One region of the Pseudomonas imperatae genome, then DNA from elsewhere that is predicted to be linked to it. Evidence: predicted binding sites of a transcription regulator. Region 1 holds the regulator's gene; the other holds the start of a gene.

Region 1 (11,496 bases):
ACAGCGCACCATCCGCCTTGAACTCGAGGCGGTAGAGGGCTTGCTGGCCCATATTGATGCCGACTTCGTCCGCGCCTGCGAAATGATCCTCGCCAGCAAGGGCCGCGTCGTCGTGGTCGGCATGGGCAAGTCAGGGCATATCGGCAACAAGATCGCCGCGACCCTGGCCAGCACCGGCACCACGGCGTTTTTCGTGCACCCGGCCGAGGCCAGCCACGGCGACATGGGCATGATCACTCGCGATGACATCATCCTGGCCCTGTCCAACTCCGGCTCCACGGCCGAGATCGTCACCTTGCTGCCGCTGATCAAGCGCCTGGGCATCCAGCTCATCAGCATGACCGGCAACCCCGACTCGCCGCTGGCCAAGGCCGCCGAGGTCAACCTGGACGCCCGCGTGGCCCACGAGGCCTGCCCGCTGAACCTGGCGCCCACCTCCTCCACCACCGCGGCGCTGGTGCTGGGCGACGCCCTGGCCATCGCCCTGCTGGAGGCCCGCGGCTTCACCGCCGAGGACTTCGCCTTCTCGCACCCCGGTGGCGCCCTGGGCCGCCGCCTGCTGCTCAAGGTGGAGAACGTGATGCATGCCGGCGAGGAACTGCCGCAGGTGGTTCGCGGCACGCTGCTCAAGGATGCGCTGATGGAAATGACCCGCAAGGGCCTGGGCATGACCGTGGTCCTTGAAGAGGATGGCCGCCTGGCCGGGATCTTCACCGACGGCGACCTGCGCCGCACCCTGGACCGCACCATCGACGTGCACAGCGCGCGCATCGAGGAAGTGATGACGCCCCACGGCAAGACCGCCCGCGCCGAGATGCTCGCCGCCGAGGCCCTGAAGATCATGGAAGACCACAAGATCAGCGCGCTGGTGGTGGTCGACAAGCAGGACCGCCCGGTTGGCGCCCTGAACATGCACGACCTGCTGCGCGCCGGAGTAATGTGATGACCCAGCACCTGTTGCAACGCGGCCAGGCCGTGAAACTGGCGGTGTTTGACGTGGACGGCGTGCTGACCGACGGCCGCCTGTACTTCTGCGAAGACGGCAGCGAGATCAAGACGTTCAGCACCCTGGACGGCCAGGGCATCAAGATGCTGATCAACTCGGGCGTAGCCACGGCGATCATCACCGGGCGCAAGAACCCGATCGTCGAGCGCCGGGCCAAGAGCCTGGGCATCGCCCACCTGTACCAGGGCCGCGAAGACAAATTGGTGGCACTGGACGACCTTCTGGCGCAACTGGGCCTAAGCTATGAACAGGTAGCCTACCTGGGCGACGACCTGCCGGACCTGGCCCCCATCCGCCGCGTCGGCCTGGGCATGGCCGTGGCCAACGCCGTGCCGTTCGTGCGCGAGCACGCCGACGGCGTGACCCAGGCCCGTGGCGGCGAAGGCGCGGCCCGCGAGTTCTGCGAGCTGATCCTGCGTGCCCAAGGCAACCTCGAAGCGGCCCTGGCCGCCTATTTATAGAGTTTCCCATGCCGAGTAAAAAACTGCGCAATCTCCTGTTGTTCTGTGTCGTCGTGGCGATCTTCGTCTCCGTCGGCTACTGGAACATCAACCCGGACACCTTCCTCGACAAGCCTGCGGCTGCTGTCGACGAAAGTGCCATCGACTATTACGCCATCAACGCCCACGCTGTGCAGTTCCTGCCTGACGGCGGCGTGCAGTACCGCATGACCGGTGACAAGGTCGAGCACCTGCAGGCCAGCCAGGTCACCAAGGTGACCAACCCGGACATGAACCTGTACCGCGGCACCGTGTACCCCTGGCACGTGACCAGCGACCACGGCGAAGTGAACCCCGACGGCACCCAGGTCGAGCTGATCGACAACGTCCGCGTGGCCCGCACCGACCAGAAAAACCGTCCTACCCTGATTACCACCACGCGCATGACGGTATTCCCACAACAGCAATATGCGCAGACTGACCGAGACGTTAGAATCGACGGCGCCGGTGGCGTCTCGACGGGCACGGGCATGAAGGCATATTTGAAAGACAGCAAGATCAACTTGCTGTCAAACGTAAGAGGACTGTATGAGGCTCGCTAAAACCCTCCCTTTATTGCTCTCCCTGGGCTCTGCACTGGGGAGCGCTGGCGCCTGGGCACTGCCTACGGATCGCGACCAGCCGATCCACATCCAGTCCGACGACGCACAACTGGATGACAAGCAGGGCGTGGCCGTCTACAAGGGCAACGTCATCATCACCCAGGGCACCATGAAGATCACCGGCAACACCGTGACCATCACCCGCAACGCCCAGGGCGACGTCGACACCTTCACCTCGGTGGGCAACCTGGCCTACTACGAGCAGAAGCCGGCGATCGACAAGCCCATCGTCCAGGGCTACGGCAAGACCATCCAGTACTTCTCGGCGCAGAACCGCATCATCCTGATCGACCAGGCCAAGGTGGTGAACGACGGCAACACGTCCGAAGGCGAGAAGATCGTCTATGACACCGTCAAGCAGGTGGTGAATGCCGGCCGCGCCACGGGCGCCAAGGTCACGCCACGACCACGCATCGACATGGTCATCCAGCCGAAAAGCAAAACCGACCAGCAGCAGGGCAAGTAATGGCTATCCTCAAAGCCCAGCACCTGGCCAAGGCCTACAAGGGCCGGCAAGTGGTGCGTGACGTCAGCATGTCCATCGAAAGTGGGCAGATCGTCGGCCTCCTGGGGCCTAACGGCGCCGGCAAGACCACCTGCTTCTACATGATCGTCGGCCTGGTGCGCGCCGATCAGGGCCGCGTGCTGATCGACGACCTGGACGTGAGCCACCAGCCCATGCACGGTCGCGCTCGCTCGGGCATCGGCTACCTGCCGCAGGAAGCCTCGATCTTCCGCAAGCTGTCGGTCTCCGACAACATCATGGCCATCCTGGAAACCCGCCCGGAGCTGGACAAGGCCGGCCGCGTGAAGGAGCTGGAAAGCCTGCTGCAGGAGTTCCACATCACGCACATCCGCGACAACCTGGGCATGAGCCTGTCGGGCGGCGAGCGGCGCCGGGTGGAAATTGCCCGCGCGCTGGCGACCGCGCCCAAGTTCATCCTGCTGGACGAACCCTTTGCCGGTGTCGACCCGATCTCGGTCGGCGACATCAAGCAGATCATTCATCACCTCAAGAACAAGGGCATCGGCGTGTTGATCACCGACCACAACGTTCGCGAGACCCTGGATATCTGTGAAACCGCTTACATCGTCAACGATGGCCAGCTGATCGCCGAAGGCGATGCCGAGACCATCCTGGCAAACCAACTGGTGAAAGAGGTTTACCTCGGCCACGAGTTCCGCCTGTAACGGCGAGGTGTTTGGCTGGTTGCCCGGGGCGCGCCGCGAATTAATTGCGGTGTCGCTCTAGGCAAACACTTCGGTTTCAGGCATATAATTTGCTTACGACAAAAGCCGAGAGCCTCGGCGCCCGTAGTGGATGGCGCTTTGCGCCGGCGAATAAGGTGTTAAGCCCCTGCCATGAAACCATCGCTCGTCCTAAGAATGGGCCAGCAACTGACGATGACACCGCAGTTGCAACAGGCCATCCGCCTCCTCCAGCTCTCCACCCTGGACCTCCAACAGGAAATCCAGGAGGCCCTGGAATCCAATCCGATGCTCGAACGCCAGGAAGAAGGCGACGACTTCGACAACAGCGACCCCATGGCCGACAAGGCCGAGCAACAGGTCACGCCGGAAATCCAGGAGCCCAGCTACCAGGAAACCTCCGCCCCCACCGTCGACAACCTCGAAGACGGCGAGTGGAGCGAGCGCATTCCCAACGAGCTTCCCGTCGACACCGCCTGGGAAGACATCTACCAGACCAGCGCCAGCAGCCTGCCCAGCAACGATGACGACGAATGGGACTTCACCACCCGCACGTCGGCCGGCGAAAGCCTGCAGAGCCATCTGCTGTGGCAACTCAACCTGGCGCCCATGTCCGACACCGATCGCCTGATCGCGGTCACCCTGATCGACTGCATCAACAACCAGGGCTACCTGGACGAGACGCTGCAGGAGATCTGCGACTCCTTCGACCCGGAGCTGGACATCGAGCTGGACGAAGTGGAAGCCGTGCTGCACCGCATCCAGCAGTTCGAGCCCGCCGGCATCGGCGCCCGCGACCTCAGCGAATGCCTGCTGCTGCAACTGCGCCAGATGCCCCCGCGCACGCCGTGGCTCAGTGAGGCCCAGCGCCTGGTGGCCGACTACATCGACCTGCTGGGCAGCCGCGACTACAGCCAGCTGATGCGCCGCATGAAGCTCAAGGAAGACGAGCTGCGCCAGGTCATTGAACTGGTGCAAAGCCTCAACCCGCGCCCTGGCTCGCAGATCGAGTCCAGCGAAGCCGAGTACGTGGTGCCCGACGTCATCGTGCGCAAGGACAACGAGCGCTGGCTGGTGGAGCTGAACCAGGAAGCCGTACCGCGCCTGCGCGTCAACCCGCAGTACGCCGGCTTCGTGCGCCGCGCCGACACCAGCGCCGACAACACCTTCATGCGCAACCAGTTGCAGGAGGCGCGCTGGTTCATCAAGAGCCTGCAGAGCCGCAACGAGACCCTGATGAAGGTCGCCAGCCAGATCGTCGAGCACCAGCGCGGTTTCCTCGACTACGGCGACGAGGCCATGAAGCCGCTGGTGCTGCACGACATCGCCGAGGCGGTGGGCATGCACGAGTCGACCATTTCGCGGGTGACCACGCAGAAATACATGCACACCCCGCGCGGCATCTACGAGCTGAAATACTTTTTCTCCAGCCACGTCAGCACCTCCGAGGGCGGAGAATGCTCGTCCACGGCGATCCGCGCGATCATCAAGAAACTGGTTGCCGCGGAAAATCAGAAAAAGCCATTGAGTGACAGCAAGATCGCTGGTTTACTGGAGGCACAAGGCATCCAGGTAGCCCGCCGCACTGTCGCCAAGTACCGTGAATCCCTAGGGATCGCGCCGTCCAGCGAACGCAAGCGGCTGATGTGAATCCTGGCAGCGCCAAGGCGCTGCCAGTGGGCTTGCCGGATGTGCCACAGCGTTCCAGTGGCAGGTTAACCAACCTGTCTCTTTATGCACTGGCAATAAGGAGAAAGCGGTATGCAAGTCAACATCAGTGGACATCAACTGGTTGTGACCGACGCCATGCGCACTTACATCGGTGAGAAACTCGACCGATTGGAGCGCCATTTCGACAAGATCACCAACGTGCAGGTCATCATGGAGGTCGAGAAGCTGAAACAGAAAATCGAGGCCACCCTGCGCGTACCCGGTGGCGAAGTCGTGGCAAACGCGGAACATGATGACATGTACGCGGCCATCGACCTGCTGACCGACAAGCTCGACCGCCAACTCAAAAAGCATAAGGAAAAACAGCAGAGTCTGCTGCAAGGCCAGACCGCCCGCTGACACTCCCCCCTCATGATCCGACTTGAAAACATCCTGACCCCCGGCCGTTCCCTCGTGAACGCGCCGGGCGGCAGCAAGAAGAAAGTACTCGAACACATCGCCACCCTCATCGCCCGGGAAGTCCCCGGCCTTGAGATGCAGGTAGTGTTCGAAAGCCTGGTCGCCCGCGAAAAACTGGGCTCGACCGGTTTTGGCAACGGTATTGCCATCCCCCATTGCCGCCTGGTTGGCTGCACCACGCCGATCAGCGCCCTGCTGCACCTGGAGAACAAGATCGACTACGACGCCATCGACGGCGCCCCGGTCGACCTGGTCTTCGTGCTCCTGGTCCCCCAGGAGGCGACCAATGAACACCTGGCGTTGCTGAGCCAGATCGCCGGCATGCTCGACCGCGCCGACGTGCGCGAGCGCCTGCGCTCGGCGAAAAGCAGCGATGCCCTCTATCAGGTTGTGCTGGACGAACAGAAAGGTCATTGACCATGCGCCTGATCATCGTCAGCGGCCGTTCCGGCTCGGGCAAAAGCACCGCGCTGGACGTGCTGGAAGACAACGGTTTCTACTGCATCGACAACCTGCCGGCCGGCCTGCTGCCGGAACTGGCCGAGCGCGCCCTGATCCGCACCGAGCTGGCCCAGCCGCTGGTAGCCGTGTCCATCGATGCGCGCAACCTGCCCAGCGACCTGTCGCGTTTTCCGCAACTGCTGCAGGAAGCCCGCGACAAGCACATCCAGTGCGACGTGCTGTACCTGGACGCCGACGAAGAAACCCTGCTCAAGCGCTTCTCCGAGACCCGCCGCCGCCACCCGCTGAGCAACGCCAGCCGTTCGCTGGCCGAAGCCATCCGGGTGGAAACCGACCTGCTCAGCCCGATCGCCGACCTGGCTGACCTGAAGATCAACACCACCCACCTGAACCTGTACCAGCTGCGCGACTCGCTCAAGCTGCGCCTGCTGAACAAGCCGGAGCCGGGCACCGCGTTCCTGGTGGAGTCATTTGGTTTCAAGCGTGGCATGCCGGTGGACGCCGACCTGGTGTTCGACGTGCGCTGCCTGCCCAACCCCTATTGGAAGCCGGAACTTCGCGACCATTCAGGCCTGGAGCAACCGGTCATCGACTACCTGGCCGCGCAGCCCGACGTCGAGGAGATGTACCAGGACATCTCAAGCTACCTGCTCAAGTGGTTGCCGCGCTTCGCCGCCAGCAACCGCGCCTACGTCACCATTGCCATCGGCTGCACCGGCGGGCACCATCGCTCGGTCTACCTGACCGAACGCCTTGGCCAGGCCCTGCAGCAGACGCTCAAGAATGTCCAGGTTCGCCACCGCGACCTCAGTTGAAAGGATCCCCACCGCGATGCCTGCTCGTGAAATCGAAATCATCAACAAGCTTGGCCTGCACGCCCGCGCGGCCGCCAAGTTCGTCGGCGTCGCCGGCCGCTTCGGCAACTGCCAGGTCCGCATCGGCCGCAACGCCGACAGCATGATCGACGGCAAGAGCATCATGGCCGTCATGATGCTGGCCGCCGGCAAAGGTACCCAGGTGTACCTGTCCACCGAAGGCGAGGAACAGGACGAAGCCATGGCGGCGATCGTCGAGCTGATCAACAACAAGTTCGACGAAGGCGAATGACCGCCCTGCCCCCCCCCCAACAAAAAGCCCGGCCAAGTGCCGGGCTTTTTGCTACCAACAACACCCCCGTAGCAGCGGCCGCCAGGCCGCGTCCCGGGGCAACCCGTTACAGCAGGCACACCGCGGACGCGGCCTGGCGGCCGCTGCTACAGGGAGTTCGATCAGAGTGGCGCGAAGCGCGCCAGGGCTTCGGTGATGATGATGGCCGCGCCCGCCAACAGCAGGGCGCTGCCCAGGATCAGCCGCAGCCGGGTCAGCAGCAGGCGCCGATTCAAGCCAGCGCTGCCTTGTAGCGCCGCTCTACCTCGGCCCAGTTGACCACGTTGTAGAAGGCATTGATGTATTCAGGGCGACGGTTCTGGTACTTCAGGTAGTAGGCGTGTTCCCACACGTCCAGGCCCAGGATCGGCGTGTTGCCGTGCATCAGCGGGCTGTCCTGGTTGCCGCTGCTTTCCACCACCAGTTGCTTCTGCGGGGTCACGCTCAGCCATGCCCAGCCGCTGCCAAAGCGGGTCAGCGCTGCCTTGGTGAAGGCCTCCTTGAACGCGTCGAAACCGCCCAACTGCTTGTCAATGGCTTCAGCCACGCTGCCTTGGGGCTGGCCGCCGCCCTTGGGCGCCATCACGTCCCAGAACAGCGAGTGGTTAGCGTGCCCGCCACCCTGGTTGACCACCGCCGGCTGCAACTTCTCGGGCAACTGCTTGACGCTGCCGACCAGCTTGTCGATCGGCCACTCGGCATACTCGGTGCCTTCGACGGCGGCGTTGAGGTTGTTGATGTAGGTCTGATGGTGCTTGGTGTAGTGGATTTCCATGGTGGCCGCGTCGATGTGCGGTTCCAGGGCATCGTAGGCGTAGGGCAGCGCAGGCAAGGTATAGGGCATTTCAATGGACTCCGTGTTGGGGGGCCGCGCGGCCCCGGGTTTCCTGGCCGAACAACAGCCGGCTGGTGCGCGGGTATTCGCCGTATTCGCTGATGAAGGCCAGCAACTCGGCGTAGGTCTTGCTGCTGTGGCGCAGCGCTGCCTCACGCAGCGCCGGGGTAAGGCGCGGGTCCTGGGCGGCCTGCAACAGGCGCTGGTGGATGGCGCACAGGTACTCGGCGCTCTCCTCCGGCTGCATCAGGCGCAGGTGCAGGTCGGCCAGGTTGTGATGGGAAATCACGCACGCCGCCACCGCTTCGTCGACATCCGCCCAGCGCTCGAACAGCACCTGGGCCAGCGCGAGGGCCTGCAGGTACAACTCCCGCGCATCGACCAAGTCACCGCGGGCGAAGCAGGCGTTGGCCATTTCGATGGTGCGTTTCCAGTGCTGCATGGTGTGCCTCCGAAGCGATAGAACAGCGGCTCAGATGCCGCCGGCGGTGAGCTTTTCCGGGTCCAGCAGGGTTTCCAGCTGGCTGCGTGACAGGTCCGTGTGCTCCAGCGCCACATCAATGATCGGGCGGCCTTCCTTGTAGGCGGTCTTGGCGATTTCGGCGGCCTTTTGGTAGCCGATGATCGGGTTCAGCGCGGTGACCAGGATCGGGTTGCGCGACAGCGCTTCCTTGAGCTTGGCTTCGTTGACCTTGAAGCTGGCAATGGCCTTGTCGGCCAGCAGGCGGCTGGCGTTGGCCATCAGCTCGATGCTCGACAGCAGGTTTTGCGCGACGATGGGCAGCATCACGTTGAGCTCGAAGTTGCCCGACTGGCCGGCAATGGCGATGGTGGTGTCATTGCCGATGACCTGGGCTGCGACCATGGCAGTGGCCTCCGGAATCACCGGGTTGACCTTGCCCGGCATGATCGAGGAGCCCGGCTGCAGGCCTTCCAGCTCGATCTCGCCCAGGCCTGCCAACGGGCCGGAGTTCATCCAGCGCAGGTCGTTGGCGATCTTCATCAGCGACACGGCCGCGCCTTTCAGCTGGCCGGACACGGCCACGGCGGTGTCCTGGGAGCCAATCAGGGCGAACAGGTTCTGGCCCTGGGTGAACTCCACGCCGGTCAACAGGCTCAGCTGGTGGCTGAAACGCTTGGCGAACTGTGGGTGCGCGTTGATCCCGGTGCCTACCGCCGTGCCACCCTGGGCCAGCGATTGCAGGCTGGGCAACAGGCCGCGCAGGTGGCCGATGTTGGCGCGGATCTGCGCCGCCCAGCCGTTGAGCACCTGGCTCATACGCACCGGCATGGCGTCCATCAGGTGAGTGCGGCCGGTCTTGACGTAGGCATGCACCTGCCCGGCTTTTTGCTCGATCACCTGCACCAGGTGCTCCAGCGCCGGCAGCAGTTGCTCATGCAGCGCCAGGGCAGCGCTGACGTGAATGGTGGTGGGGATGATGTCGTTGCTGCTCTGGCCACAGTTGACGTGATCGTTGGCATTAACCGTGGCGCCCAGGCGACGGGTGGCCAGGGTGGCGATCACTTCGTTGGCGTTCATGTTCGAGCTGGTGCCCGAGCCGGTCTGGAAAATGTCCACCGGGAAGTGCTGCATGAAGTCTTCGGCTAGCAGCTGCTGGCAGGCCTGGACGATGGCGTCGCCCTGGGCGGCGCTGATCTGCTCGAGCTCGACATTGGCCTTGGCCGCGGCAGCCTTGGCCAGCACCAGCGCGCGAATGAACTGGGTGGGCATGGGTTGCCCGCTGATCGGGAAGTTGTTCACCGCGCGCTGGGTCTGGGCACCGTACAGGGCCGCCTCCGGCACCTGCAGTTCGCCCATGCTGTCACGCTCGATTCGGGTATTACTCATCGGGATGTCCTTGCAGCAGATCGGAAAAGGAAATCGATGGCAGCAGCGTGCACACGGCCAGTTGCCGGCCATGCTGGTGCCACAGTTGCAGGTGTTCGGGGGTGCGCGCGGCCAGGCGCATGTCGCGTAGCGGGCGGTAGGCCTGGTCCAGGCACAGGCAGCGCCAGTGCCACGGCAGGGCCGGGTCGGCGGCGGTGTCCAGCAGCAGGCGGAAGCAGGTGCGGGCCACGGTCCAGGCCGAGGCGGCGCCACAACTGATGAGGAAACGGCCTTCGGCCATGTAGTCCTCGATGATGCGCGGGTCGTTCGGAGTCAATGCGCAGCGGATCTGCCGGCTTAACCAGCGCCAGTTTTCCAGGTAGGACTGCTCTTGAACGGCGGACTTCATCGACGCGGCCTCATGGCGATAATGATATTTATTATTAATTGATATTGAGAATCAAAACAAGCACAAACAAAAAAGGCGTGACGCCCTAAAGCGTCACGCCTTTGCTCGAATCCCCGTAGCAGCTGCCGAAGGCTGCGTCAGGGGGCAACACCGCATCGCCTGTAGACGCGGCCTGCGGCCGCTGCTACGGGGGTAAGGATCAGCTGCCGGCCACGGTCATGCGTTCGATCAGCACGGAACCGGTGCGCACATTGCTGCGCAGCTCCAGGTCGCTGCCAACGGCGACGATCTGGCGGAACATGTCCTTCATGTTGCCGGCAATGGTCACTTCCTGCACGGGGAACTGGATCTCGCCATTCTCGACCCAGAAACCCGCCGCGCCACGGGAATAGTCACCGGTCACCATGTTCAGTCCATGGCCCATCAGCTCGGTCACCAGCAGGCCGCGGCCCATCTGCTTGATCAGCGCAGCCTGGTCCTGGTCGCCATGGGTGACGAACAGGTTGTGCACGCCGCCGGCGTTGGCGGTGCTCGGCATGCCCAGCTTGCGGCCCGAGTAGGTGCTGAGCACGTAAGACACCAACCGGCCGTTTTCGACGAACGGCTTGGCATAGGTGGCTAGGCCGTCGCCGTCGAACGCAGCGCTACCCAGGGCGCGCTGCAGGTGCGGACGCTCGTCCAGGGTCAGCCACTCGGGGAACAGGGTCTGGCCCATGGCGCCTTCCAGGAACGACGACTTGCGGTACAGGTTGCCGCCGCTCACGGCCGACAGGAAGCTGCCGAACAGCCCGCCCGCCAGCTCGGCACTGAACAGCACCGGCACTTCGCAGGTAGGCACCGGGCGTGCACCCAGGCGACCGGCGGCACGTTGCGCGGCGCGCTGGCCGATCAGCGCCGGGTCCTGCAGCAGCTCGCCCTGGCGGTTGACGTCATACCAGTAGTCGCGCTGCATCTGGCCATCTGCCTCGGCAATCATCACGCAGCTGAGGCTGTGGCGGGTCGAGGCGTAGCCACCGATGAAACCGTGGCTGTTGCCGTACACGCGGCAGCCCTGGTGGCTGCTGAGGGTGGTGCCATCTGCGTTGAGAATGCGTGGATCAGCGTCGAACGCCGCGGCTTCGCACGCCAAGGCGCGCTCGATGGCCTGCTCCGGGCTGATGTCCCAGGCGTGGTACAGGTCGAAGTCCGGCTGCTCGCGCGCCATCAGGGCGGCGTCGGCCAGGCCCGAGGCTTCGTCTTCGGAGGTGTGCTTGGCAATGGCCAGGGCCGCCGCCACGGTTTCGCGAATGGCGTCCGGGCCGCTGGCCGAAGTGCTGGCCGAGCCCTTGCGCTGGCCCACGTACAGGGTGATGCCAAAGCCCTGGTCGCG
Region 2 (11,496 bases), on a different contig from region 1:
GCCGTCGATGGCCTGGGCCACGCCTGGGCCGAGCATGTTGTTGATTTTGTCGACAATGTGCTTGGCGGTGGTGAAGTCCGAACGGTTGAGGTTCAGGGTCAGGCTGTTGCCCTGGTTGAAGCCGCTCGGCACCGAGCGTTCCACCGAGGCACCGCCGGGAATGCGGCCGGCCGACGGCACGTTGACGGTGATCTTGGAACCGTCCTTGCCCTCGGCGTCGAAGCCGCCCACCACCAGGTTGCCCTGGGCGATGGCGTAGACGTTGCCGTCGATACCCTTCAGCGGGGTCATCAGCAGGCTGCCGCCGCGCAGGCTCTTGGAGTTACCGATGGACGACACGGTGACGTCGATGGTCTGGCCAGGCTTGGAGAACGGTGGCAGGTCGGCATGGATCGACACCGCCGCGACGTTTTTCAGCTGCGTGGTGCCGGTACCGGTGGGCACCTTGATGCCGAATTGCGCCAGCATGTTGTTGAAGGTCTGCAGGGTGAACGGGGTCTGGGTGGTCTGGTCACCCGTGCCGTCCAGGCCCACCACCAGGCCGTAGCCGATCAACTGGTTGGAGCGCACGCCGGAAATGCTCGCGATGTCCTTGAGGCGCTCGGCCTGGGCGGCGCTGGCCGCTCCCAGTGCCGCGGCAGCCAGCAGGGTCACGGCCATCAGGTGCTTGAATTTACGCATGGTCGTGGACACCTAGAAAGGCCAGTAGGGGCTCATGAAGAAACGGTCAAGCCAACCGGTCTGGTTGGACTCGGCGAACGCGCCGGTGCCCGAATAGGTAATGCGTGCGTCGGCGACACGGGTCGACGACACGGTGTTGTCGGTGGCGATGTCGTCGGCACGGATCAGGCCGGCGATGCGCACCAGCTCTTCGCCGGTGTTGAGCGTCAGCCATTTCTCGCCGCGCACGGACAGGATGCCGTTGGGCAGCACGTCAGCCACGGTCACGGTGATCGAACCGGTCAGGCTGTTGGCCTGGTCGGCCTTGGCGGTGCCGTCGGTGGCGCGGGTGCCGGTGTAGCCGGCGTCCAGGCTCAGCTTGCCGCCGGTCAGCGGGTTGGTGGTGGACGCGCCGCCGCCAAACAGCGAAGTCAGGCCCAGGGAGGTGCTGGAGTCCTTGGTCAGCTTGGAGTCGGCGCTCTTGCTGGCCGCGGTCTTCTCGGCCAGGGTCACGGTGATGATGTCCCCTACCCGGAACGCCTTGCGGTCGGTGTACAGGTTCTGGTCGAAGCCGGACTGGTAAATCGAGCCGTTGTTGGACGCCGCAGGCAGCGGGGTGCGTGGCAGCACCGGCGCGTAGTACGGGTCATTGGGCTTGGGCGGCGGCGACATGCAACCCGACAACAAAGCGATCCCACTCAAGGCAAGAACACTGGACAAACGACTCATGACACTGACCTCACGATGAAGCTGGCGCCGGCGGCGCCGTGTGGCTGGATTACAGATTCTGCGTTACGTACTGGAGCATCTGGTCGGCGGTCGAGATCACTTTGGAGTTCATCTCGTAGGCGCGCTGGGTGGTGATCATGTTCACCAGCTCTTCAACGGTGCTGACGTTGGAGTTTTCCAGGGTGTTCTGCAGGGTGGTGCCGAAGCCGTTGAGGCCCGGGGTACCCACTTGCGGCGCGCCGCTGGAAGCGGTTTCCAGGTACAGGTTGCTGCCGATGGCCTGCAGGCCGGCCGGGTTGATGAAGTCAGCGGTCTGCAGGTTGCCGATCACGGTCGAGGTGGCGCTGGTGGCGGTGGTGATCGACACGGTGCCGTCGGTGCCCACGGTGAACGTCTGGGCGTTGGTCGGTACCACGATGGCCGGGTTCAGGGCGTTGCCGCTGGCGGTCACGATCTGGCCGTTGGAGTCCAGGTGGAAAGTGCCGTCGCGGGTGTACGCAGTGGTGCCGTCCGGCTGGGTGATCTGGAAGAAACCACGGCCGTTGATGGCCATGTCCAGCGGCTGGTCAGTGGTGGCCAGGCTGCCGGCGGTGAAGTTCTTCTGGGTGCCGACGATGCGCACGCCGGTACCCAGCTGCAGGCCCGACGGCAGCTCGGTGTCGGTGGTGGAGTTGGCACCTGGCTGGCGCTTGGTCTGGTACAGCAGGTCCTGGAACTCGGCGCGGTCGGCCTTGAAGCCGGTGGTCGAGACGTTGGCCAGGTTGTTGGAAATGGTCGTCAGGTTCATGTCCTGAGCGGCCAGACCGGTCTTGCTGACGTATAGTGCCGGAAGCATTCTGTTCTCCTAAGTGCGCGCCTGTTTTTCGCCGCGCCCAGTCATTTATCAGGTGTTCTGCAAGACCCGCGCCATGGACTCATCGTCCTCCTTGGCGGTGGTCATCATCTTGATGTGCAGTTCGAATTGCTTGGACAGGGCCAGCACCGAAGTCATCTCTTCCACGGCGTTGACATTGCTGGCCTGCAGGAAGCCGGAGGTCACGCTGGAGGTGGCGTCGGCCGCAGCCGGTTGGCCGTCCTTGGTGTGCAGCAAGCCGTCGGTGCCCTTGACCAGGTTGCGCGGGTCGGGCTTGACCAGCTTGATGCGGTCCACCTGGGCCATCACTTCCGGGCCCTGGCCCATGGAGCGAACGCTGATGGTGCCGTCGGCACCCACCTCGATCTGCTGCTGGGGCGGCACGGCAATCGGACCGCCGTTGCCCATGACCGGCAAACCATTGCCGTCGCGCAGCACGCCCAGGGCGTCGACGTTCATGCTGGCCATGCGCACATAGCCCTCGCTGCCGTCAGGCGATTGCACGGCGATGTAGCTGTCGCCGTCGGCGGCCACGTCCAGGTCACGACCGGTTGCCACCATGGCACCGGGGGTGAAATCGGTGCCGGGGTTTTCGGTCATGGCGTAGGCGCGCGAGGCGTATACGTCGCCAAACACCGGCATGGAGCGGGCCTGCTCGAGGTCGCGCTGGAAGCCGTTGGTGGAAACGTTGGCCAGGTTGTTGGCGTGAGCCTTCATGGCCAATGAGTTCTGATTGGCCCCGCTCGTAGCCACGTAAAGCATTTTGTCCAAGGTATGTCTCCCATGACGGGCGAATGCCGCCGACCACTGTTCTGAATGGGATATAGCAACAAGCGGGCCAAGGTTGGAAAAGCCTTTGTGTGCCCGGTGTTACAGGGTGATTGCCAAGGTTGGCGCCCTACCCCGCCCCTGGCCGAGTCGGAAAAACGGCGCGTGGCTGCCGGTTGGCGGCAAGGGGCGCCAGAAAACCGGAGCCGCTCCCCTGTAGCAGCGGCCGCAGGCCGCGTCATTGACGCCGCCACTTCGCCTGACACACCGAGGCGTATGCGACGCCGCCTTCGGCAGCTGCTACGGGTGAGCGGGCACAAAAAAACCCGGGCTTTGGGCCCGGGCTTTGTAGTGCTGCCGACAACTATCAAGTCATCTGGATAGTGGTCTGCATGATGGTGCTTTCGGTGGAGATGGTCTTGGCGTTGGCCTGGTAGTTGGACTGCGCCTTGATCAGGTTCACCAGCTCAGCGGTCAGGTCGACGTTGGAGTCTTCCAGCGACGAGGCGCTCAGCGAGCCCATGGTGCCGCTGCTAGGGGTGCCGATCACCGGCACGCCCGAGGCGTAGGTTTCACGCCAGTCGGTGCCACCGGCCGGGCTCAGGCCCTGCACGTTGGCGAAGTTGGCCAGGGCCACCTGGCCGATGACGTTGGTCTTGCCGTTGGTGAAGGTAGCGGTCAGCTGGCCGGTGTCGCTCACCGACAGGGCCGACAGCTCGCCGGTGGCGTAGCCGTCCTGGTCCTTGGCAGTCGTCGCCGAGGTGGCGTTGTACTGGGTCAGGTTGGACATGTCCAGGGTGATATTCGCGGTAGCGGAAGCACCGTTGGAGGCGTAGGTACCGTCGCTCTGCTCGGCAGCAGGCACCCAGCCGGCGAGGCTGAAGGTACCGTCGGCGTTCACGGTCAGGCCACCGGTCACGGCGCCGGCGGTGTAGCTGTACGAACCGTCGGAGTTGAAGGTAATCGGGTTGGCCAGCGGCGTGGTGGACGTCGGGTCAGTCGGGTTCACGCCGTCGATGGTGGTGTACATGGTCCAGCTGTTGGACGTGTCATCCTTCACGAAGTACTGGTTCAGCTGGTGGGCGTTGCCCTGGCTGTCGTACACATCGGTGTTGAAGGTGTAGTTGTAGCTGCTGGTGTTCGAGGCAGTGAACGGGCTGACGGTCGGGGCGGTCGCACTGGAGTTCAGGTTGACGGTTTCCGAGATGCTGCTGGTCGCCTTGGGCGCCAGGTTGGACGTGTCGATGGCCAGGTTCGACAGCACGCCCGAGGTCAGCTTGCCGGTGGAGTCGGTGGTGTAGCCCTGCAGGTTGTTGCCGCTGGCATCGACGATGTTGCCGGACTTGTCGCTGTAGAAGGCACCGGCACGGGTGTACAGCTTCGAGCCGTTGTCGCTGAGCACGAAGAAACCGTTGCCGTTGATGGCCATATCCAGGCTGTTGCCGGTGGACTCGATGTTGCCCTGGGTGAACTGCTGCGACACGGCGGCAGTGGTCACGCCGCTACCGACGGTGGTCTTGCCCGAGGTGCCACGGATGGACTGGGCATACTGGTCGGCGAATTCGGTGCGCGACGATTTGAAACCGGTGGTGGCGACGTTGGCAATGTTGTTGCCGGTGACGTCCAGGGCTTTGTTGGCAGCTGCCAGGCCACTGAGGCCGACGTTGAAAGACATAAGTTCACTCCTGCGCCGTAGCCGGCATTAAATTCCGATGGTTTGGACAGACGACAGGCCAACGCTGGTGCCGGTCGCAAGGTTCAGCGTCATTTCGCCGCCGCTGGTGGTGGCCATGGTCACGCTGTTCACGGTGTTCGGCAGGTTGGTGGTCATCACGGTCGAGGTGTCGTTCACGGTGGCGACTGCCTTGAAGGTGTAGGTGCCCGAGTCAACGGTGTTGCCGTCGCCGTCCTTGCCATCCCAGGTGAAGGTGTAGGTGCCGGCCGACTGGGTACCCATGTCCAGGGTACGCACCAGGGTGCCGTCACTGCTGTAGACGCCAATCGTGTTGCTGGTGCTGGAGTCGGTCAGGTTGACCGAGCCGGTCATGCCCTTGCTGGTGTCGACGTCGGCGGTGGTGCCGGTGACGGTGACCGAGTGGCCCACCAGCGAGGACGCCTGCAGGGCCTGGGACGACTGGTACGAGGTGAGGATGGTGCTCACCGAGTCGTTGAGGCTCTGCATGCTTTCCAGGCTGCTGAACTGGGCCAGTTGCGAAACGAATTCGCTGTTGTCCTGTGGGTCCAGGGGGTTCTGGTTCTGCATCTGGGTAACCAGCAGTTGCAGGAACGCGTCCTTGCCCAGCGCACTGCCCGCGGTACCGGTGGAGCTGTCGGTGGTACTGGTGGTTTTCTGCAGTGACGTCAGGACGGACGAAGCCGAGGTGCTGTCAGTTGTTGTGGTCATGTTCTTGCGCCCCTATCACTGACCCAGGGTCAGGACTTTCTGCATCATGGTTTTCGCGGTATTCATGATGTCCGCGTTGGTCTGGAACGAACGGCTGGCAGAGATCATGTCAGCCATCTCCTCCACCACGTTGACGTTCGGGTAGTACACGTAGCCGTCTTTGTTGGCCGCCGGGTTCTTGGGCTCGTAGCGAGCTTCCAGGTTGCTTTGGTCCTCGATCACGCCCGACACCTGCACGCCGCTGCCGGCGGCATCCTGGTCCTGGAACAGCGAGCCGCTGTCGCCGGTGGACTGGGTCTGGTCGAACACAGTGGCGAACACCGGGTGGCGCGCGCGGTAGGTCTGGTCGATGCTCGACGAGACGGTCTCGGCGTTGGCGATGTTACTGGCGACGGTGTTCAGGCGAGTGGTCTGGGCACTCATGCCGGTACCGGCAATGTTGAAAACGCTGGCTAGAGACATGAATCACTCCCCACGGATGGCTGACACCAGCCCTTTGAATTTGGCGTTGAGCAGGGTGAAGCTGGCCTGGAAGTTCACCGAGTTCTGCGCGTAGTTGGCTTGTTCCACCTGCGCGTCAACGGTGTTCTGGTCCAGCGACGGCGAGCTGGGGGTGCGGTACAGCAATTGCTGGTCACCCATGCTCAGGCCCTCGGCCTCGATGTGCTTGTCGTTGGTCCGCTCCAGCTCGAACGTGCCGTTCTGGCGCTTGTCGCCTTCGGCCTGCAGCACGGCGGCAAAGTCCAGGTCACGCGCCTTGTAGTTGGGCGTGTCGGCGTTGGCCAGGTTGTTGGCCAGCACTTCGGCGCGCTGGGCGCGGAACGCCAGTGCCTGTTCGTGGATGCCCAGCGCTTTGTCGAAACTGATGCTCATGGTGGAAACCTTTAAACGGCGGACCGGATGTTGGTGACAGAGAGATAGCAAGGCCCGTGCCAAACTTTAAAAGGCCCGGTTTTGCTGGGGATGAGGCAAAGTGGCAAGCGGCAATGCCAGAAAAGCGGCAAGCGGGTTCCGCTGGGTGCCAACAAAGCGGCAATACCCGATTGCCGCTTTGCATGGCCCGGAACACCACCCCGTAGCAGCTCCCACAGTATGTAGCAGCTGCCGAAGGCTGCGTCCCCACCCCAAACGCCAAAAACAACAAAGGCCCCGAAGGGCCTTTGCGTTATTTCGCCTGGTAGATGATGCCCGGGCTGCACTGGACCATCTGGTAATGGTCCGGCAAGCCGTTCAGCGCCTCGGACGCGCCAAGGAACAGGTAGCCACCTGGCTTGAGGGTGCCATGGATGCGCATCAGGATGTCTTTCTTCACCTGGGCAGAGAAGTAGATCAGCACGTTGCGGCAGAACACCACGTCGAACTTGCCCAGCGCCGCGTAGCTGTCCAGCAGGTTGAACGAGCGGAACTCCACGCGGCTGCGAATCGGCGCCTTCACCGCCCAACGGCCAGGGCCCTTGGTGTCGAAGTAGCGCTGCAGGCGGTCCGCCGACAGGCCGCGGCCGATGGCCAGGCTGTCGTACTCGCCGCTCTTGCAGTTGGTGAGCATGGAACCGGACAGGTCGGTGGCGACGATCTGCGCACCGGCCTTGAGCTGGCCCAGGTTGGTACGCTCGAACTCGTCGATGGTCATGGACAGCGAATAGGGCTCCTGGCCCGAAGAGCAGGCCGCCGACCAGATGCGCAGGCGCTGGCCCGGCGCGTTCTTGACGAACTCGGGGATGACCTTGTTCTTCATCACCTCGAAGGGGTAGGTATCGCGAAACCACAGGGTCTCGTTGGTGGTCATGGCGTCCACCACCTGCTCGCGCAGGCCACTGCGCGGCTGGGTCTGGATGCGCTGCACCAACTCGCCCAGGGACTTGATGCCCTGCTGTTCCATCAGCTTGTTGAGACGGCTGGAAACAAGATATTGCTTATTCTCGCCCAACAGAATGCCACAGGCTTTTTCCAGGAAGACCCGGAACTGTTCGAAATCCAAATTACCCGTAGACAATGGTGCCGCCTCTCAAATCGTCGTTCGTGCCTGGGGCATTATGCCCCGGGCGTTAGCCTGCTGCCTTGATCCGGTCAACCACGCGCTGGGCCAGGTCATCCGGCCGGAACTTGGCCAGGAAATCGTCTGCCCCCACCTTCTTCACCATCGCCTGGTTGAACACCCCCGACAGGGAAGTATGCAGGGTGATGTGCAGGTTCTTCATGCGTGGGTCGCTGCGGATCTCCGCAGTCAAGGTATAGCCGTCCATCTCGGGCATTTCGATGTCGGAGATCATCATGAGGAATTCTTCCTCGGGATGCTTGCCTTCATCCACCAGCTTGCGCAGGTAATCCAGCGCCTGCCGCCCGTCGTTCAATGCCACCACTTCCACGCCCACGGTCTGCAGGCAACGGGTCACCTGCTTGCGCGCCACCGACGAGTCATCCACGGTCAACACCCGCAGCGACACCGCCTTGTGCTGGGTTTCCTCATCCACCACGCCGACGGAAATCGATTCGGAGGTGGGCGCCACTTCCGCGAGGATTTTCTCCACATCGATGATTTCGACGAGCTTGTTGTCCACCCGAGTCACGGCCGTGAGGTAATGATCACGACCCGTGCCCTTGGGTGGCGGATGAATCTCTTCCCAGTTCATGTTGACGATGCGTTCTACCGAGTGCACCAGGAAGCCCTGGATCTTGGTGTTGTACTCCGTGATGATCACGAAGGTGTTCTTGATGTCCTGCAGACCGGGCGCACCGGTTGCCATTGCCAGATCGAGGATCGGGATGGTCGCCCCACGAATATTCGCCACACCGCGCACTACCGGGCTGGACTTGGGCATCACGGTCAGGTTGGGGCATTGCAGCACCTCCCGCACCTTGAACACGTTGATGCCATACAGCTGCGAACCGTTGAGCCGGAACAACAAGAGTTCCAGGCGGTTCTGCCCTACCAGTTGAGTGCGCTGGTTCACCGAATCCATTACACCAGCCATGCCCGTGACTCCTTAAACCTTCGCGTGGATCGTACCTGAACATTGAGTCGGCACGACCCTTGCTTTTTGTAATGTATGAACGCAAAAACGACATTTTCCCGACGCATGGCACAGAGACTACTCTGCGGATTCGCCGTGTTGTGCATTTTTGGATTCGGCGGTGCCTCCCAGGCCGAAGAGTTCACAACTCCTGAGCAGCTTATCGGTACCACCCAGGGTTTTCTTGAGTTCACCGTAGAAGATTATCTGGCAACCAGCCAGACCGAAGGTCGCTACGAGATACAGGTCAACCCGCTTGACCCGCGCCTGCGCATGGGGCTATGCGACAAGGAATTGACAGCGGCGCTGCAAAGCCCTGCCACACCTATAGGCCGCGTGTCGGTGCGCGTGCGTTGTGACGGCAGCTCGCCCTGGACGGTGTTCGTGCCCGCCCAGGTGAAGCTGTTCCGCGACGTGGTGATCACCACTCGCCCGCTCAAGCGCGACAGCGTCATCGAGGACGGCGACGTGGCCATGCGCGAACGCGACGTCGGGCTGCTGCCCCAGGGGTACCTGACGGCACTGGATCAGGCGGTGGGCCAGAAGCTTCTCCGACCAACGGTAAACGACCAGGTATTGAGCCCTGCCCACGTGGAAGCGCCCGACACCATCAAGAAAGGCGACAACGTGGTGATCACCGCCACCACCGGCACCCTGGCGGTGAAAATGCCCGGCGAGGCCTTGTCCAAAGGGGCCATGAGCGAGCAGATCCGGGTACGCAACCTGAACTCCAATCGCGTGATCAAGGCCCGCGTCACCGGCCCGGGCCAGGTGGAAGTGGCTATGTAAACGCTGGCGGTTCGCGGCGTATTTTCCTAGACTGGGAGCATCGCAGCCCCCAGTTCTGGCGCATCGGCGCTTTGTATCAAAGTGCCTAAAGTTATTCGGGGTTTGGCCGAAAACAAGGCAAGCGTCCAAATACCCAGAGGTTTTTCATTATGGTTATCGACTTCAGTCGTTTGAACAGTTCCTCGCAGGTGTCGACCTCGACACGTACGAGCGGCACCAAGGACACCGCCACCGATACATCGGTGAGCACCGACACGTCCGCGGCCACCACTGCGTCCACTGGCAGCGCCAGCGGCGGGGAATCCGTACACCTGAGTTCCGAGGCTCAGCAGTTGCAGAAAATCACTGACAAGCTGCGCGACCAGCCGACTGTCGACAGTGCCCGCGTGGCGCAGTTGAAAGCCGCTGTTGCCGATGGCAGCTATAAAGTGGATAGCAGCCGCGTAGCCAGCAAACTGCTAAATTTCGAAGCCCAGCGCTAGGGCCCTCGCCCTGCGCCGAGGCTTCTGGACGCTTGAATACCAGAGCCAGCCATGCACGACAGAAACCTACTGCTGTTGATTGAAGAAGATATTGCTCCGGCGCAGCAGCTGCTCGCCCTGCTCCAGCAAGAGTCGCTGGCCCTGCAGGGCCGCGATATGCCGCTGCTGGAAAATATCCTGGCGCACAAACAGTCGTTGATCGTTCTGCTCGAACAGCATGGCCGTAAACGCACCGAGATACTGCTCAATCTCAAGTTGACCGCTGACCGTAATGGCCTGGAAACCCTGGCCCAACACACGCACCTTGGAGCCGACCTCCTGGCTCGGGGCGATCTGCTCACGGGGTTGCTGGCAGACTGCCAGGCAGTGAATGAGCAGAACGGCAAGCTGATTCGCCTGGAACAACTCGCGACCGCCAATCAAATGCGCATCCTCATGGGCGGTGAACCCCCCTCGCTTTATGATGCCCGAGGCACCACGTCAAAACTGGCCAAGCCTCGTCCGCTTAGTCAGGCTTGACCTTCCTTACCAAGGCGTGGAACATGCTGCCATAAAGCCAGCACCTGCGTGTGTCGTTTTTTGCCTGGAGATTGATAAACCGTGTTCAATGCCACAAACGCGGAAGACGCTCCGCAGCCCCCCAAGGTGCTGACAACGCCCCTGGAAATCGCCGCCAACCTGCGTGCGCTGCTGCAGAGCCATGATCCTTTGATCATCACCTTTCATGAGCGCAGCCAGCGCTTCCAGACCTACCTGGTCGAACTGGACAAGGACAGCAATGTCCTGGCGTTCGACGAGATGATCCCGCGCGACGGCGAGAAATTCCTCGCCGCCGGCGAGCCTTTCAAGGTGGAAGGCTTCCATGATGGCGTGCGCATCGCCTGGGACGTCAACGACGTCCTGACCATCGACGAGAACGACGGCGGCCGCGTGTACCACGGCCCGCTGCCGACCGAGGTGGTCTACCACCAGCGCCGCAATGCCTTCCGCGCCGCGCTCAAGCTGGCCCACCTGGTGGACGTCGAGATTGCCGGCGAGAAGCTCAAGGGCGAGTTCGTCGGCAAGTTGCTGGACATCTCCGCCACCGGCTGCAAGCTGCGTTTTGAAGGCGACATCTCCGAGCGCCTGCAGCTGGGCCAGGTGTATGACCGCTTCGTGGCCAACCTGCCGTTCGGCAAGATGACCGCTCCGGTCGAGCTGCGCCACCTGCACTTCGAGGAGCGCATCAACACCACGTTCGCCGGCATGCGCTTCCATAACATGACCGGGCTGGTGCAGCGCCAGGTAGAGCGCTTCGTGTTCGACCTGCAGCGCGAGGCGCGGCGGTTCGACAAGGACGATTACTGAGTTGATCGCCCCATGAAAAAAGGCCCGGTATTGAATACCGGGCCTTTTTTGTTGCGCCGCCTTATTGCTCTTCTTCGCTCAGGCTGCGGCCTACCACCTTCTTGCCGTCACCCATCTCCGCGGCCTCGTCCAGCTCGTCGGCCATAGGCTCGACCTGGACGTCCACCGGCGCTTCGGGCGTGTGCTCGTTGCTGACGTGCATCTGGTCGTGCACCGACTGCTCGTCCACCCGTGGGTCCAGGGCGGCCACCAGCGGCGAACTGGTCATGCTGTCCGGCATGGCCACGTGATGCAGCGGCGCGTCGTCCACCTGGTGCAGGTTGGTGACGGCCTTGGGCCGGATACGCCACACCAGCACGAAGGCAAAGAAGCTGAAGAACGCATAGAGCATGTGGCTGCCGAACGACTTCATCAGCACGCCGGCCGCCAACGGCCCGACACTGGCGCCCACGC

Evidence for each region. Region 1 encodes sigma-54, which starts transcription at its own class of promoters, with help from an activator protein. Its sites were predicted from a motif close to ANTGGCATNNANNTTGCTNT; they were not measured.
Region 2: the regulator sigma-54 is predicted to act here: its motif matches at 6,332-6,351, upstream of flgB (flagellar basal body rod protein FlgB).

What each region holds. Positions count from the first base shown of each region.
Region 1 is NZ_JBSKHP010000001.1:264,654-276,149, reverse strand. Features, by position in the region: gene ACWKWX_RS01305 (KpsF/GutQ family sugar-phosphate isomerase) at 1-943, shown strand, start outside; gene ACWKWX_RS01300 (KdsC family phosphatase) at 943-1,467, shown strand; gene lptC (LPS export ABC transporter periplasmic protein LptC) at 1,476-2,048, shown strand; gene lptA (lipopolysaccharide transport periplasmic protein LptA) at 2,035-2,574, shown strand; gene lptB (LPS export ABC transporter ATP-binding protein) at 2,574-3,299, shown strand; gene ACWKWX_RS01280 (RNA polymerase factor sigma-54) at 3,471-4,967, shown strand; gene hpf (ribosome hibernation-promoting factor, HPF/YfiA family) at 5,079-5,387, shown strand; gene ptsN (PTS IIA-like nitrogen regulatory protein PtsN) at 5,400-5,864, shown strand; gene rapZ (RNase adapter RapZ) at 5,867-6,724, shown strand; gene ACWKWX_RS01260 (HPr family phosphocarrier protein) at 6,741-7,016, shown strand; gene ACWKWX_RS01255 (superoxide dismutase) at 7,288-7,899, opposite strand; gene ACWKWX_RS01250 (DUF2753 family protein) at 7,901-8,332, opposite strand; gene ACWKWX_RS01245 (class II fumarate hydratase) at 8,363-9,739, opposite strand; gene ACWKWX_RS01240 (FagA protein) at 9,732-10,127, opposite strand; gene pmbA (metalloprotease PmbA) at 10,327-11,496, opposite strand, start outside.
Region 2 is NZ_JBSKHP010000023.1:97,671-109,166, forward strand. Features, by position in the region: gene ACWKWX_RS24785 (flagellar basal body P-ring protein FlgI) at 1-681, opposite strand, end outside; gene flgH (flagellar basal body L-ring protein FlgH) at 694-1,389, opposite strand; gene flgG (flagellar basal-body rod protein FlgG) at 1,439-2,224, opposite strand; gene ACWKWX_RS24800 (flagellar basal body rod protein FlgF) at 2,273-3,013, opposite strand; gene flgE (flagellar hook protein FlgE) at 3,378-4,685, opposite strand; gene ACWKWX_RS24810 (flagellar hook assembly protein FlgD) at 4,713-5,414, opposite strand; gene flgC (flagellar basal body rod protein FlgC) at 5,430-5,876, opposite strand; gene flgB (flagellar basal body rod protein FlgB) at 5,880-6,287, opposite strand; gene cheR (protein-glutamate O-methyltransferase CheR) at 6,580-7,407, opposite strand; gene ACWKWX_RS24830 (chemotaxis protein CheV) at 7,460-8,386, opposite strand; gene flgA (flagellar basal body P-ring formation chaperone FlgA) at 8,462-9,214, shown strand; gene flgM (flagellar biosynthesis anti-sigma factor FlgM) at 9,364-9,696, shown strand; gene ACWKWX_RS24845 (flagella synthesis protein FlgN) at 9,748-10,215, shown strand; gene ACWKWX_RS24850 (flagellar brake protein) at 10,297-11,043, shown strand; gene ACWKWX_RS24855 (MFS transporter) at 11,105-11,496, opposite strand, start outside.